Regions from separate parts of the Kluyvera fluvialis genome, predicted to be linked through region 4. Evidence: predicted binding sites of a transcription regulator. Region 4 holds the regulator's gene; each other region holds the start of a gene.
The links. The regulator CRP, encoded in region 4, controls carbon source genes, mostly activating them, when cyclic AMP is high. The targets are predictions, from matches to a motif close to ATGTGANNNNNNTCACAT.
Positions count from the first base shown of each region.

Region 1: serA (phosphoglycerate dehydrogenase) is a predicted target of CRP. The motif match lies at 1,811-1,828, and genes of this name have one in related genera.
Region 2: rhaS (HTH-type transcriptional activator RhaS) is a predicted target of CRP. The motif match lies at 2,067-2,084, and genes of this name have one in related genera.
Region 3: AC6I4B_RS15505 (ABC-F family ATPase) is a predicted target of CRP. The motif match lies at 2,195-2,212, and genes of this name have one in related genera.

Region 1 covers NZ_AP046142.1:901,541-905,365, forward strand. Annotated here, with positions in the region: gene argP (DNA-binding transcriptional regulator ArgP) at 1-886, opposite strand, end outside; gene rpiA (ribose-5-phosphate isomerase RpiA) at 1,100-1,759, shown strand; gene serA (phosphoglycerate dehydrogenase) at 2,023-3,255, shown strand; gene AC6I4B_RS04375 (5-formyltetrahydrofolate cyclo-ligase) at 3,634-3,825, opposite strand, start outside.
Region 2 covers NZ_AP046142.1:4,840,847-4,844,671, forward strand. Annotated here, with positions in the region: gene rhaR (HTH-type transcriptional activator RhaR) at 180-1,028, opposite strand; gene rhaS (HTH-type transcriptional activator RhaS) at 1,101-1,937, opposite strand; gene rhaB (rhamnulokinase) at 2,240-3,709, shown strand; gene rhaA (L-rhamnose isomerase) at 3,706-3,825, shown strand, end outside.
Region 3 covers NZ_AP046142.1:3,294,525-3,298,349, reverse strand. Annotated here, with positions in the region: gene AC6I4B_RS15520 (glycoside hydrolase family 1 protein) at 1-117, shown strand, start outside; gene AC6I4B_RS15515 (GntR family transcriptional regulator) at 133-849, shown strand; gene ldtB (L,D-transpeptidase) at 1,176-2,096, opposite strand; gene AC6I4B_RS15505 (ABC-F family ATPase) at 2,315-3,825, shown strand, end outside.
Region 4 covers NZ_AP046142.1:413,596-417,420, reverse strand. Annotated here, with positions in the region: gene AC6I4B_RS01930 (YheU family protein) at 1-148, shown strand, start outside; gene AC6I4B_RS01925 (phosphoribulokinase) at 211-1,080, shown strand; gene AC6I4B_RS01920 (OsmC family protein) at 1,130-1,534, opposite strand; gene crp (cAMP-activated global transcriptional regulator CRP) at 1,839-2,471, shown strand; gene AC6I4B_RS01910 (YccS/YhfK family putative transporter) at 2,520-3,825, shown strand, end outside.

The DNA.
Region 1 (3,825 bases), 490 kb from region 4:
CCTGACGTAACACTTTATGCCCGTAAGTTAACAGGGCATCGGTGACTTTGCGCATCATCCGGCTTTCTGGCGCAAAACGGTGCCAGTAGAGCATCCGACGCTGGAACAGGCCCGGCGTGAGGTCGATAAGCTCGCCGCTGGCTAACTCTTTTTCAATTTGCAGGTGCGGAATCATACAGCAGGTTGTGCCCTGGCGAGCCAGTTGGACAAATGCTTCAGATGAATTAACGATATGGCACGGTACGCTGCCCGGCGGCAAATCGAAATTCTGCTGTAAAAACGCCTGATGCATATCGTCCAAATGGTCGAACGCCACCGCAGGGGCTTTCAACAGCGCGGAGCGGGTGACGCCATTAGGGAAATAACGCTCGGCAAACGGCTTTGAACCGACAAACAGATAGTCGAGGGCGCCAAGCTGATCAACCAGGCAGCTTGGCAGCGCCTGTGGTTGAATACTGACCGCGCCAACCACTTCACCGCGACGCAGGCGTTCTTGGGTACGCGTTTCATCTTCCACCTGTAAATTCAGGCGGATAGGCGAACTCCCCAACACCTCTGCCAATGCGGGCAGCAGCCAGGTTGCCAGACTGTCGGCGTTGACCGCCAGCGACAGCAGCAGCGGCGTAGAGCCGGTTTCATCGCCCAGCCACTCTTCTTCCAGCAGCTCAACCTGGCGCAGCAACGCCAGCAGCTTTTGTCCCTGTTCGGTGGGGCGCGGTGGCACGGTACGAACCAGCAACGGCTGTCCAAACATGTTCTCGAGTTGTTTAATTCTCTGCGAGACGGCGGACTGAGTGATGCACAGTTTCTGCGCGGCGCGTTCAAAACCACGTTCCCTGATAACGGCATCAAGCGCCTGTAGTGTTCTGTAGTCCGGACGTTTCATTACTTTGAGCGACTCCCCTGTAGGTATTACCTGCACTATGACATAAATTTAACGCAGATACAGACGAAAATGGTTTGCACTTTTCTGTGATAAATATCACGTATTAACACTGTGAATGTATGTGCCCGATTTGAGGCCAGTCACCAACTCGAATTGTTGCAGAGTTCTGTTCTATAATGCGCGCCAGATAATGACACCACAGGCGAAACTATCATGACGCAGGATGAACTGAAAAAAGCAGTAGGCTGGGCGGCGCTTCAATACGTACAGCCGGGTACGATTGTGGGTGTAGGCACGGGTTCTACCGCAGCGCACTTTATTGACGCGTTGGGCACGATGAAAGGGCAAATCGAAGGCGCGGTTTCCAGCTCAGATGCTTCTACCGAGAAGCTGAAAAGCCTCGGCATCACCGTTTTCGATCTGAACGAAGTCGATCGTTTAGGCATCTACGTCGATGGCGCAGATGAAATTAATGGTCATATGCAGATGATCAAAGGCGGTGGCGCGGCGCTGACGCGTGAAAAAATCATCGCTTCCGTGGCCGACAAATTTATCTGTATCGCTGATGCTTCCAAGCAGGTTGATATTCTGGGTAACTTCCCACTGCCGGTTGAAGTTATTCCAATGGCGCGCAGCGCCGTCGCGCGTGAACTGGTGAAACTAGGTGGTCGCCCGGAATACCGCCAGGGCGTGGTGACGGATAACGGCAACGTTATTCTGGACGTACATGGCCTGGAAATCCTCGATGCGATTGCTTTGGAGAATGCGATTAACGCAATTCCAGGTGTCGTCACCGTTGGATTATTCGCCAACCGTGGTGCGGATGTTGCGCTCATTGGTACGGCTGATGGCGTGAAGACCATTGTGAAGTAATCTGCCTGGGGGAACGTCGTTTCCCCCTAACTTTTTTTTATGGGCATAATTTAGTGACATCTGTCACATTTAATCTTAGCACCCCATTAACATCCCAGTAGATTTATCCTCCTCAGCATTTTGTTCTGTAATCTCTCGCTGAATGACATTTCCTCAGCATGGCGACGCAAACGTTCATATTGCCGCAATAATTTTTTTTGATATGTTGCTTAGGTGAACTTTCGTTCAACACAACATGAGTAAAACAAAGACAGGGCGGGGAAATGGCTAAGGTATCACTGGAAAAAGATAAGATTAAATTTCTGCTGGTTGAAGGCGTACACCAGAAGGCGCTGGATAGCCTTCGTGCAGCAGGATATACCAACATTGAGTTTCACAAAGGCGCGCTGGACACCGAACAGCTGAAAGAGTCGATCCGTGATGCCCATTTCATCGGTCTGCGTTCCCGTACTCATTTGACGGAAGAGATCTTCGCCGCTGCCGAAAAACTGGTCGCCGTGGGCTGCTTCTGCATCGGGACTAACCAGGTTGACTTAAAAGCGGCAGCCCGGCGCGGAGTGCCAGTCTTTAACGCACCGTTCTCGAACACCCGTTCCGTGGCCGAGCTGGTGATTGGCGAGCTTTTGCTGCTGTTGCGCGGTGTGCCGGAAGCGAATGCGAAAGCGCACCGTGGCGTGTGGAATAAACTGGCGGTTGGCTCGTTTGAAGCGCGCGGTAAAAAACTGGGGATTATCGGTTACGGTCATATCGGTACTCAACTGGGGATTCTGGCTGAGTCTCTGGGGATGCATGTTTTCTTCTACGACATTGAAAATAAACTACCGCTAGGTAACGCGACGCAGGTTCAGCATCTTTCCGACCTTCTGAACATGAGCGACGTGGTGAGCCTGCATGTGCCGGAAAATGCGTCGACTAAAAATATGATAGGCGCTGAAGAGTTAGCGCTGATGAAGCCAGGTGCGCTGTTGATTAACGCCTCTCGCGGTACGGTTGTTGATATTCCTGCGCTGTGCGATGCGCTGGCGCGTAAACATCTGTCCGGCGCGGCTATCGATGTGTTCCCAACTGAACCGGCAACGAATAGCGATCCGTTTACATCACCGCTATGCGAATTTGACAACGTGATTCTGACGCCGCACATCGGTGGCTCGACTCAGGAAGCGCAGGAAAATATCGGTCTGGAAGTCGCGGGTAAACTGGCTAAGTATTCTGACAATGGCTCGACGCTTTCTGCGGTGAACTTCCCTGAAGTCTCCCTGCCGTTGCACGGTGGCCGCCGCCTACTGCACATCCACGAAAACCGTCCTGGCGTGTTGACCGCTATTAACCAGATTTTCGCCGAGCAAGGGGTGAACATCGCCGCGCAGTACCTGCAAACCACCCCGCAAATGGGCTACGTGGTTATTGATATTGAAGCGGAAGAAGACGTAGCGCTGAAAGCACTGCAAAGCATGAAAGCGATTCCGGGTACGGTTCGCGCACGTATGCTGTTCTAATTTCTGATTAACGGGCAGGCAAGTGGTCTGCCCGCATTCCCCTCGTTACTCCCCGTCCTGCCATCTTCTGCTTCTCATACATCCGTTTCGCGAGGCTTAGCGCAAATCGCGATTTAAGGTCGTAGTGTGCATTGCTCATCAGTAAAAGAAATTTACGATAGGGATTCAGCAGGACGCTGAAACGGAAAAGCCCCTACCGAAGCAGGGGCCCTAATAAGGAAAGGGACGATGATGAATTACCTCATCATGCTGCTTATTTTGTTAATGATCGCTTACCCAGCCTATTAACATAAAGAAGCAGGAGGGAGGTTCGCCTCCCTCACCCTTTACCGAGGAATGTAGGTCAAAAAAACAGCGGTGTCAATCGACGTAAATTGTCTACCATTGCCACACTTTTGCTGGTGTCACAACGGCGGGCAACGGAATATCCCACTGCTCGATGGGTAATGCCTCGACCCGCTGGCAATCATGGGCATAGCCTACGGGGTAGATGCCGTGTTGTTGCCAGTTTTGCAGCGTGCGATCGTAAAAACCACCGCCCATTCCTAGCCGCTGCCCTTGTTCATCGAA
Region 2 (3,825 bases), 540 kb from region 4:
CTTTTGATGATTATAGAATTGGTCAACACAAACGTTACTCCGACAAATAAGTTTGTTGAGAATAAAGTAAAAATAAAAGAGCAACTGTGATTTATTGCACAGAGCATTCACTAAATATGTCTGATTTAGTCTGAATATGTATCAAAATGCCACTGCAATATATAAACCATATTTATATATTATGCTATAACCCGACTACGATGGCGCCATTGCCCTGGCGTCATCCCAACTTCGCGGTTAAAGACCACTGAAAAATAGTTACTGTCTTCAAAACCGCACTGCATGGCCACTTCACCAATCAGCTTTTCGGTATGCGATAACAGGTACTGAGCATGACAAATGCGCAGTTGTCGCAGGTAATGGTTGATAGTCATACCGGTCTGGCTGCGAAATTGTTGGCGTAGCGCACGCTCGCTACAGGCTTGCTGCTCGCAAAATTCGTCGAGCGCAAACGGGCGATTAAGGCTACCCGCCAACGCCGTTAACAGCTTATCCAGCAGCGCTTCGCTCTGCGTTGCCGCCTGGTTATCCGTGGCGTAACGATGCCGCTTGAGGCACACCACCAACTGAGCAAACAGCAGTTCCGACATCTCATTTGCCAGCTCGTCCTCTTTGCGGCACTCGTTCTCCAGTTGATTCATAATATTCCGCGCCTGAGTCATACCAGTGCTGCCAATTCGCCAGTGCGAAGCCCAGTGCGAACCGTGCAGCCCCGGAATATGAGCCACCCAATCCAGGTTAAGCTTTAAGCGCTCGGGGCAGTAGATAATATTCTGTAAAACCAGATCGTTAACGGATGCATAAGAGTGTTTATCTTCCGCGCGGATGTAAAACAAATCGCCACGGGTGATGCGGTAAGGACGGTCGTTGAGGATGTGCAAGCCGTTGCCGCGCCAAACCAGCACCAGCTCGCAAAATTCATGGGTATGTTCAGCGAAAACGTTCTGCGGATAGCGATCGGCCACGGTCACGGCCTGCGCCGTATTCACAAAAAAATCGGCCTTACGAAGAATTAACTGATCTGACACGCGGATACCTCACGACGAACAACTCTCTATTTTTAGCCGTTTTGAGGTAAAAAAACGGTGATTCCCTTCGCGTTACTGAAGCATGGTGTCGCGCCCCTGGCGAATATCGCGTGGCGACCAGTCGAATTCTCGGCGAAACAGCGTTGAAAAGTGATTACTGTCGCCAAAGCCACAATGGTAGGCAATGTCCGTCACGCTTTCATCGCTATGGCGCAGCAAGTGCCGTGCTTTAATCAGGCGCAGGCGGTTGAGGTAGCGCTGCGGCGTCAGGCCGGTGCAGTGTTTCAGTTGGCGATGCAACGTGCGCAGCGACAGTGAAAACCGCGCGGCCAACGCTTCCCAGCACACGTCTTCTGCAAAGTGTTCTTCCAGCCAGGCCATCAGCAAATTCAGGCGCGCATCGTTATCCATCACGCCCTGCTCCTGGCTGCCTTTACGCAGCGCCACCAGCAACTGCATAAACAGAATTTCGCGGTTCGCCAGCGCCATCATATCGGTGCTGTCGTTGGCCTCTTCCATCTGGCTGACGATAGCCCTAACCTGCTGCAACGTGTTTTGGTTCACGCGCCAGTGCGAAGGGTAGTGACCATCTTGTTCCTGCGGCAGCAACTTATTCAAACCTGACAAGAACTGGAAAGCATCCGCCGCGCGGTACAGCACGTTGGTCAAACACAGGTTATCGGTGTGCTCGTAAAGGTGTCTATCAACGTCCCGCACAAAGCAAACCGTACCTCCGCAAATAGTATATGGCTGGCCATTCAGCACATGAATGCCCGTACCGTACTCAACGATAACAATCTCATTAAAATCATGATGATGTTCAGGAAATGCCGCTTGCGGTAGCCGTGGTTCGATAGCAACGGGCATCTTACCTGATGAAAAGAAATCCACGCTGTGTAGTACGGTCATAACGACTCCCGCCAAATGAGAAATATTATCAGGATAGTAATATTAGACGGCCCATCTCACCTTAACGTTTTGACAGCAAAGCGCGCAAAACTGGTCATTTTTTCAAGAAACAGCCGGAAAGATCGGGAAATGCGGACGCCATCACACCCACTCCGCGCAGTGCCATCGCAGGAATTTGTGAACTCCCTCACGTTCATCTTTGCTTTCTTGCCAGCGCCCTATTTGGCCTGTCAGTAACGAGAAGGTTGTGTCTGAGTCCTTTTTTTAGACTGTCTGCAATGACTCTTAGAAGGACTCTTGCCATGACTTTTCGCCATTGTGTGGCCGTCGATTTAGGTGCCTCAAGCGGGCGTGTAATGCTGGCGTGTTACGACGCCGAACGGCGTTCACTTTCACTGCGCGAAATCCACCGTTTCGTTAACAACCTGCATAAACAGGCGGGTTTTGACACCTGGGATATCGATAGCCTGGAAGCAGAAATCCGCACCGGCCTGAACAAAGTGTGTGATGAAGGTATCCGCATTGACAGCATCGGCATCGACACCTGGGGCGTGGACTACGTCCTGCTGGACAAAAACGGCCAGCGAGTGGGGCTGCCCGTCGCCTATCGCGATAGCCGCACCGACGGCATGATGGCCAGAGCGATGGAACAGCTTGGCAAAGGCAACATTTATCGCCGCAGCGGCATTCAGTTTCTGCCATTCAACACCCTGTATCAGCTACGCGCGCTGGTTGAGCAACAGCCGGAGCTGGTTGCACAGGCTGCCCACGCACTGCTGATCCCTGACTATTTCAGCTACCGCCTGACCGGCAAGATGAACTGGGAATACACCAACGCGACCACCACGCAATTGGTGAATATCGAAAGCGATAACTGGGATGAAGACCTGCTCAACTGGACGGGCGCACCGGCGTCCTGGTTTGGCACGCCGACGCATCCGGGCAATGTTATCGGCCAGTGGGTTTGCCCGCAGGGGAATGATATTCCGGTCGTCGCGGTGGCAAGCCACGATACCGCCAGCGCGGTGATCGCCTCGCCGCTTGCCAGCGCCGATGCGGCTTATCTCTCTTCCGGCACCTGGTCGCTGATGGGGTTTGAAAGTAAAACGCCGTACACCAGCGAGCAAGCGCAGCGCGCCAACATCACCAATGAAGGCGGTGCAGAAGGGCGTTATCGGGTGCTGAAAAACATTATGGGGCTGTGGCTGCTGCAACGCGTGTTGAAAGAACAGGAAGTGCGCGACCTGCCCACGCTGATTGCGAAAACCGAGGCACTGCCAGCCTGCCGCTGCCTGATTAACCCGAACGACGATCGCTTTATTAATCCAGAACATATGAGCGCTGAAATTCAGGCCGCTTGTCGCGAAACGGGCCAGCCGATCCCGACCAGAGCCGCTGAACTGGCGCGCTGCATTTTCGATAGCCTGGCGCTGTTGTACGCCGAAGTTTTACGTGAGCTAACGGCGCTTCGCGGCAAGCCATTCAGCCAACTGCACATTGTGGGCGGCGGCTGCCAGAACCAACTGCTCAATCAACTGTGCGCCGATGCCTGTGGCATTACGGTAGTCGCTGGCCCGATAGAAGCCTCTACCCTCGGCAATATCGGTATTCAGCTTATGACGCTGGATGAGCTGGCCAACGTTGACGAATTCCGCAAGGTGGTGACCCACAACTATGGTCTTACCACCTTCACCCCTAACCCAGACCATGAAATTGCCCGCTACGTTGCGCAGTTTCAGGCACCACGACAGACAAAGGAGCTTTGCGCATGACCACTCAAATTGAACAAGCCTGGGAACTCGCGAAACAACGCTATTCCGCCGTCGGCATCGACGTCGAAAAGGCGTTGCAGCAGTTGAATCGCTTACCGGTATCCATGCACTGCTGG
Region 3 (3,825 bases), 2.1 Mb from region 4:
TACGGCGTAGTGTACGTAAACCGTGAAAACCACGACTTAAAAGATTTATGCCGTGTACCGAAGAAAAGCTATGCGTGGCTGAAAAAAGTCATTCACAGCAACGGCGAAGAGATGTAACCACAGGAGCGGGTGATGGCAGCGAAGTACATCGCGATAGCGCGGGAAATTAAAAAACGGATCATGAGTCGGCAGTATCCCGCTTCTGAGCCATTGCCCGACCAGTTTGCGCTGGCGGCAGAGTTTGGCACCAGCCGTATGACCATTCAGCAGGCAATGCGTCAACTGATTGTTGAAGGGCTAGTGTATACCCGCAAGGGGCAGGGGACGTTTGTGCGCAAAAACTTCCTGCAACTCTCGCAGTGGGATGTTCACGGCAGCGATTACGCTGGCGCGACCGAAACCTGGGAGCATTTGGGCACGGTGGCAAGCCAGGTGGTGCGCTTTGAGCTGCGTTTTCCGACCGAAAAAGAGCAATCTTCGCTGCTGATTAACGCCGATGCGCCGGTTTACGATTTTGTTCGTCTGCGTTTGCTGAATGGCGAGCCGCTGTCGCTAGACAGCACCGTTATGCCGGTATCGCTGGTTCCTGGGCTAAGCAAAGAGCATCTTGAAAGCTCAGTGTTTCGCTACGTGCAGGATAATTTAGGGCTGAAAATGATGGGGTCATACCGCGTAGTACGCGCGCTGAAACCCAACGAACTTGACCGCCAGCATCTTCATTGTGAAATCAGCGATCCGATTCTGGAAGTGGAGCAGGTTATCTACCTGGATGATGGCACACCGCTGGAGTACGCGCATTGCCACTATCGTTACGATCATGGCGGGATCGTGATTGTGAACAACGGATAAACATTGTGCAGGTATTCCTTGTCAGGCCTACACAAAATGGTGGCGTACAAACCCACGTAGGCCTGATAAGCGCAGCGCCATCAGGCTTTGTGCCTGAATGCCGGATGGCGGCGTAACGCCTTATCCGGCCTACTCAAAATGGTGGCGTACAAACCTGCGTAGGCCTGATAAGCGCAGCGCCATCAGGCTTTGTGCCTGAATGCCGGATGGCGGCGTAAACGCCTTATCCGGCCTACAAACCCGCGCCATCAGGCGATTTCTACAGATGAATCGATAAAAAAAGGGCGGGTGATAAACACCCGCCCTTTTTATCATCTATCGTGAGATCAGTTCAGACGAATCGGCATACCGGAACGGTTTTTAACCGCCTGGTCAACAATGCTCTGGTCAACGTCAGACTGGTTGGTTACCGCCTGTACGGACTTGTTCAGCACGACAGGAACCATTTCGCCGCCTTCAAACTGCGCTTCGGTCGTTGACAGTGGGTTGTGAACTTCGATAAAGCGGCTGCCATCTGGCTCGGTGGTCGCTTTCACTGGCTCATCAATAAACTGTACGCGAGTACCGACAGGCACGTTCTGGAACAGGAATTTGATGTCTTCGTTACGCAGACGCACACAGCCGTGGCTTACGCGCAGGCCAACGCCGAAGTTCGCGTTAGTGCCGTGAATGGCGTACAGACGGCCAATGTACAGCGCGTACAGACCCATCGGGTTATCCGGGCCTGCTGGAACAACGGCCGGCAGCGGGTTGCCTGCGGCGGCGTATTCAGCGTGCATTTTGGCGGTCGGCGTCCAGGTTGGGCCAGCCTTCTTACGTTCTACCTTAGTCGTCCAGTTGATTGGCGTATCTTTGCCGAGCTGGCCGATACCGATTGGCAGCACGATAACGGTGTTAGTGCCTTTCGGGTAATAGTACAGACGCATTTCAGCGCTGTTGATGATGATGCCTTCATGCACGGTATCCGGCAGGATCAACTGCTGTGGGATATTCAGCACTGTGCCGCCTTTCGGCAGGAAGGTGTCCACCCCAGGGTTGGCTTCCAGCATGTTGGAAAGCCCCATCTGGTACTGCGCAGCGAAATATTCCAGCGGCTGAGTGTTGCCTTCTGGAATCGTAATAACCTGGTTCTGGCCGATGACACGGCTACCATCCGTCGGCAGCGGATACGTCACGGCCGAGGCGGACTTGCAGAAACCTACGACAGCGAGCGCCGCAGCGAAAAGCGTTGTTAATTTCATGTTCATGTTGTGAGAGGTATCAGTGCCATTACGGCGGTTGTTTGAGAATTCAGTCTGTTGGTAGAAGCGCATTATATGTGCATTCGTGGTCACAGGGAATTCGGATGTGTACGAAATCACATTTTTTTCACTTGAGTTACAGTTTAGTCTCCGGCAAAGGCGGGCGCTTTTTATTCGTACTTGTGGCATAATAGGCGGTTTGTCACATTCTTCAGGATACTCCCGTGTTAGTTACCAGCAACGTCACCATGCAGTTCGGCAGTAAGCCGCTGTTCGAAAACATCTCCGTCAAATTTGGCGGCGGCAACCGTTACGGCCTGATTGGCGCAAACGGGAGCGGCAAATCGACCTTTATGAAAATCCTCGGCGGCGACTTAGAACCGACGCTGGGCAACGTTTCCCTCGACCCTAACGAACGCATCGGTAAGCTGCGTCAGGATCAGTTCGCCTTTGAAGAGTTCAGCGTGCTGGATACCGTTATCATGGGCCACGGCGAACTGTGGGAAGTAAAACAAGAGCGCGACCGTATTTACGCGTTGCCGGAAATGAGCGAAGAAGACGGCTATAAAGTGGCTGATCTCGAAGTGCTGTACGGCGAAATGGACGGTTACTCCGCTGAAGCGCGCGCCGGTGAACTGCTGCTGGGCGTGGGGATCCCGCTGGAACAGCATTACGGCCCAATGAGCGAAGTCGCGCCAGGTTGGAAACTGCGTGTGCTGTTGGCACAGGCGCTGTTCTCTAACCCAGACATTCTGCTGCTCGACGAACCAACCAACAACCTGGACATCGACACCATTCGTTGGCTGGAGCAGGTGCTGAACGAGCGTGACAGCACCATGATTATTATTTCGCACGACCGTCACTTCCTGAACATGGTCTGTACCCACATGGCGGATCTCGACTACGGTGAACTGCGTGTTTACGCTGGTAACTACGACGAGTACATGACCGCTGCAACTCAGGCGCGTGAACGTCTGCTGGCCGATAACGCCAAGAAAAAAGCGCAGATTGCTGACCTGCAATCCTTTGTTAGCCGCTTTAGCGCCAACGCTTCTAAATCTCGTCAGGCGACTTCGCGCGCGCGTCAGATTGACAAAATCAAACTTGATGAAGTGAAGGCTTCCAGCCGCCAGAACCCGTTCATTCGTTTCGAACAGGACAAGAAACTGTTCCGTAACGCGCTGGAAGTGGAAGCGCTCAGCAAAGGCTTCGATAACGGCCCGCTGTTTAAAAACGTCAACCTGCTGCTGGAAGTCGGTGAAAAACTGGCGATCCTTGGCACCAACGGCGTGGGTAAATCCACGCTGATGAAAACCCTGGTTGGCGATTTAACGCCAGATAGCGGTACGGTGAAATGGTCTGAAAATGCGCAGATTGGCTATTACGCGCAGGATCACGAATTTGAGTTTGAAAATGACCTGACCGTTTTTGAATGGATGAGCCAGTGGAAACAAGAAGGCGATGACGAGCAGGCGGTGCGCAGCATTCTGGGTCGTCTGCTGTTCAGCCAGGATGATATCAAGAAGCCTGCTAAAGTGCTGTCTGGTGGTGAGAAAGGCCGTATGCTGTTCGGTAAGCTGATGATGGAAAAACCGAACGTTCTGGTCATGGATGAACCAACCAACCACCTGGATATGGAATCCATTGAGTCGCTGAACATGGCGCTGGAAATGTATCCGGGCACGCTGATCTTCGTTTCCCACGACCGTGAGTTTGTTAGCTCGCTGGCAACCCG
Region 4 (3,825 bases):
AGGCACCGATTATGGTGAATATGAACGCTCACTTGCGCAAAAGGTCGCCGATGTTAAAGAGCAATTAAAAAGCGGCGAGGCGGTGCTGGTGTGGTCTGAACTTCACGAGACGGTCAACATCATGCCCCGCAACCAATTTCGCGGTTAACGATAACGACGGGTGACAGCAGGCGCTTTCGCGTTCTGTCGCCTGTTCAGGGAGTTATTCGCATGTCTGCCAAACATCCAGTTATTGCTGTTACCGGCTCCAGCGGAGCGGGAACCACCACCACCAGCCTGGCCTTTCGTAAAATATTTGCCCAGCTCAACCTGCGTTCAGCGGAAGTTGAAGGCGACAGTTTCCATCGTTACACCCGCCCAGAAATGGATATGGCCATTCGTAAGGCTCGTGATCTGGGCCGTCATATCAGCTATTTCGGCCCGGACGCCAATGACTTCGGCCTGCTTGAACAAACCTTTCGAGAGTACGGCCTGAGCGGTAAAGGGCAGTCGCGTAAATATCTGCATACCTACGATGAAGCCGTACCGTGGGATCAAGTACCGGGGACGTTCACCCCCTGGCAGCCATTGCCGGAACCCACCGATGTCCTGTTCTATGAAGGGCTGCACGGCGGCGTAGTGACGCCACAGCATGACGTCGCACGTCATGTTGATTTGCTGGTTGGCGTAGTGCCTATCGTCAACCTGGAGTGGATTCAGAAGATGATTCGCGACACCAGCGAGCGTGGGCATTCGCGTGAGGCGGTGATGGACTCCGTAGTGCGCTCAATGGAAGACTACATCAACTACATTACTCCGCAGTTCTCGCGCACCCATATCAACTTCCAGCGAGTGCCAACGGTCGATACCTCTAACCCGTTTGCTGCGAAAAGCATTCCATCACTGGATGAGAGTTTTGTGGTCATTCACTTCCGCAACCTGGAAGGGATTGACTACCCGTGGCTGCTGGCGATGCTGCAAGGCTCGTTTATCTCGCATATGAATACGCTGGTCGTTCCCGGCGGCAAGATGGGGCTGGCGATGGAGTTGATTATGATGCCGCTGGTACAGCGGTTAGTGGAAGAGAAGAACAACGCCTGAATCATCACGATTGCCCGATAGGCAGGACGCCGCCGGGCAATCACGGATATCAGCCTTCAATCACTTCGTATGAGTGCGTGATGTTGACAGCTTTACCCAGCATCAACGCCACTGAGCAGTATTTCTCCGCCGACAGGTCAACCGCGCGTGCAACAGCCGCATCTTTCAACTCTTTACCGCTCACAATGAAGTGCAGGTTGATGTGCGTGAACAGGCGCGGTGCTTCTTCGCGGCGTACGGAAGTGAGCTTTACTTCGCAGTCAGAAACGTCATAGCGGCCTTTTTGCAGAATAGACACCACGTCAATTGCGCTACAACCACCGGCCGCCATTAGCACGATTTCCATCGGGCTTGGCGCTTTATCGCCAGAGTTGCCGTCCATCAAAATTTGGTGGCCAGAAGCCGACTCACCGAGGAAGGTCATCCCCTCAACCCATTTCACACGCGCTTGCATAATATTTAACTCCCAGGTTGCAATTTTCTTCCCAGATTACGCGCACATAACAAATCTCGCAACGGAAGGCGATCGCCGTCATGCTGAAGCGAGACACCAGGAGACACACGGCTCAAGCTATGCTAAAACAGTCAGGATGCTACGGTAATACATAAACGTACTGCATGTATGCAGAGGACATCACATTACAGGCTGCGGCAATATTCGACAGCCGACTTCCCAGGTAACGGGAAGGATACTATTGCAACCGGTGGCTGCAATGTTTTTGCCGCCGGAAAGAGCTTATAACAGAGGATAACCGCGCATGGTGCTTGGCAAACCGCAAACAGACCCGACTCTCGAATGGTTCTTGTCTCATTGCCATATTCATAAGTACCCCTCGAAGAGCACGCTGATTCACCAGGGTGAAAAAGCAGAAACGCTGTATTACATCGTCAAAGGCTCAGTGGCTGTACTCATCAAGGACGAAGAAGGGAAAGAGATGATCCTCTCTTACCTTAACCAGGGCGATTTTATCGGCGAGTTAGGCCTGTTTGAAGAAGGCCAGGAACGCAGCGCGTGGGTACGGGCAAAAACCGCTTGTGAAGTTGCTGAAATCTCTTATAAAAAATTCCGTCAGCTGATTCAGGTTAACCCAGACATCCTGATGCGTCTCTCTTCGCAAATGGCACGTCGTCTGCAAGTCACGTCTGAAAAAGTCGGCAACCTGGCATTCCTGGACGTGACAGGTCGTATCGCACAGACGCTGCTGAACCTGGCAAAACAGCCGGACGCCATGACTCACCCGGACGGTATGCAGATCAAAATCACCCGTCAGGAAATTGGTCAGATCGTGGGCTGCTCCCGTGAAACAGTGGGCCGTATTCTGAAAATGCTGGAAGATCAAAACCTGATCTCCGCACACGGCAAAACGATTGTCGTTTACGGTACTCGCTAATCCTTTAAAACGGCGTATTGTTCCAACGGTACGCCGTTTTTGTCTCTTATGTGGCGCAGGCTGATTTACCACCCGGAAGTCAACTATGCACTGCGGCAAACGCTGGTGTTATGTTTGCCGGTCGCCATTGGCCTTATCTTCGGCCATCTTCAACAAGGTCTGCTGTTTTCGCTGGTTCCCGCCTGCTGCAATATTGCCGGTCTTGATACCCCGCATAAACGTTTTTTCAAACGCCTGATTATTGGCGGCTGTCTGTTCGCCGGATGCAGTCTTGCCGTTCAGTTGTTGCTGGCGCGCGAGGTTCCGCTACCGTTGATTCTCAGCGGGCTGGCGCTGATTTTGGGCGTAACGGCGGAGATAAGCTCCCTGCACGGGCGGCTGCTGCCGGCTTCGCTGATTGCCGCTATTTTTACCCTCAGCCTGGCTGGTAATATGCCCATTTGGCAGCCGCTGCTTATCTACGCACTCGGCACGCTGTGGTATGGATTATTCAACTGGTGGTGGTTTTGGATTTGGCGCGAGCAGCCGCTGCGCGAGTCACTAAGCCTGCTCTACCGCCAGCTCGCCGACTATTGCGAAGCAAAATATAGCCTCCTGACGCAGCACACCGACCCCAACACCGCGCTGCCGCCGCTTTTAAGCCGCCAGCAAAAGGTGGTTGACCTTATTTCTCAGTGTTATCAGCAGCTACACATGCTGGCGGCAAACCAGAATAACGATTACAAACGCCTGCTGCGCGCCTTCCAGATTGGCCTTGATCTACAGGAGCACATTTCGGTGAGTCTGCATCAGCCAGAGGAGGTGCAAAAACTGGTCGAACGTAGCCACGCTGAGGCGGTGATCCGCTGGAATGCCCAGACCGTCGCCGCGCGCCTGCGGGTGCTCGCGGATGACATTCTCTATCACCGCTATCCCAGCCGTTTCAGTATGAAAAAACAGATTGGCGCGCTGGAGAAAATCACCGAACAGCACCCGGATAACCCGGTTGGGCAGTTCTGTGCCTGGCATTTCAGCCGCATTGCTCGCGTACTGCGCTTCCAAAGGCCGCTGTATCCGCGCAATCTGATGGCGGATAAAGAGCGCCGCCTGCCGCTGTTGCAGGCGTTAAAAAGCTATCTGTCGCTGAAGTCCCCCGCACTGCGCAATGCCGCCCGGTTAAGCGTGATGCTGAGCATCGCCAGCCTGATGGGCGCGGCGCTGCATTTGCCTAAACCGTACTGGATTTTAATGACGATATTATTGGTCACGCAAAACGGTTACGGTGCGACCCGTGTGCGCATTTTCCACCGTGCGGCGGGCACGCTGGCGGGTCTGGTTATCGCCGCCGTGGCCCTGCACTTCCACACGCCGCAGG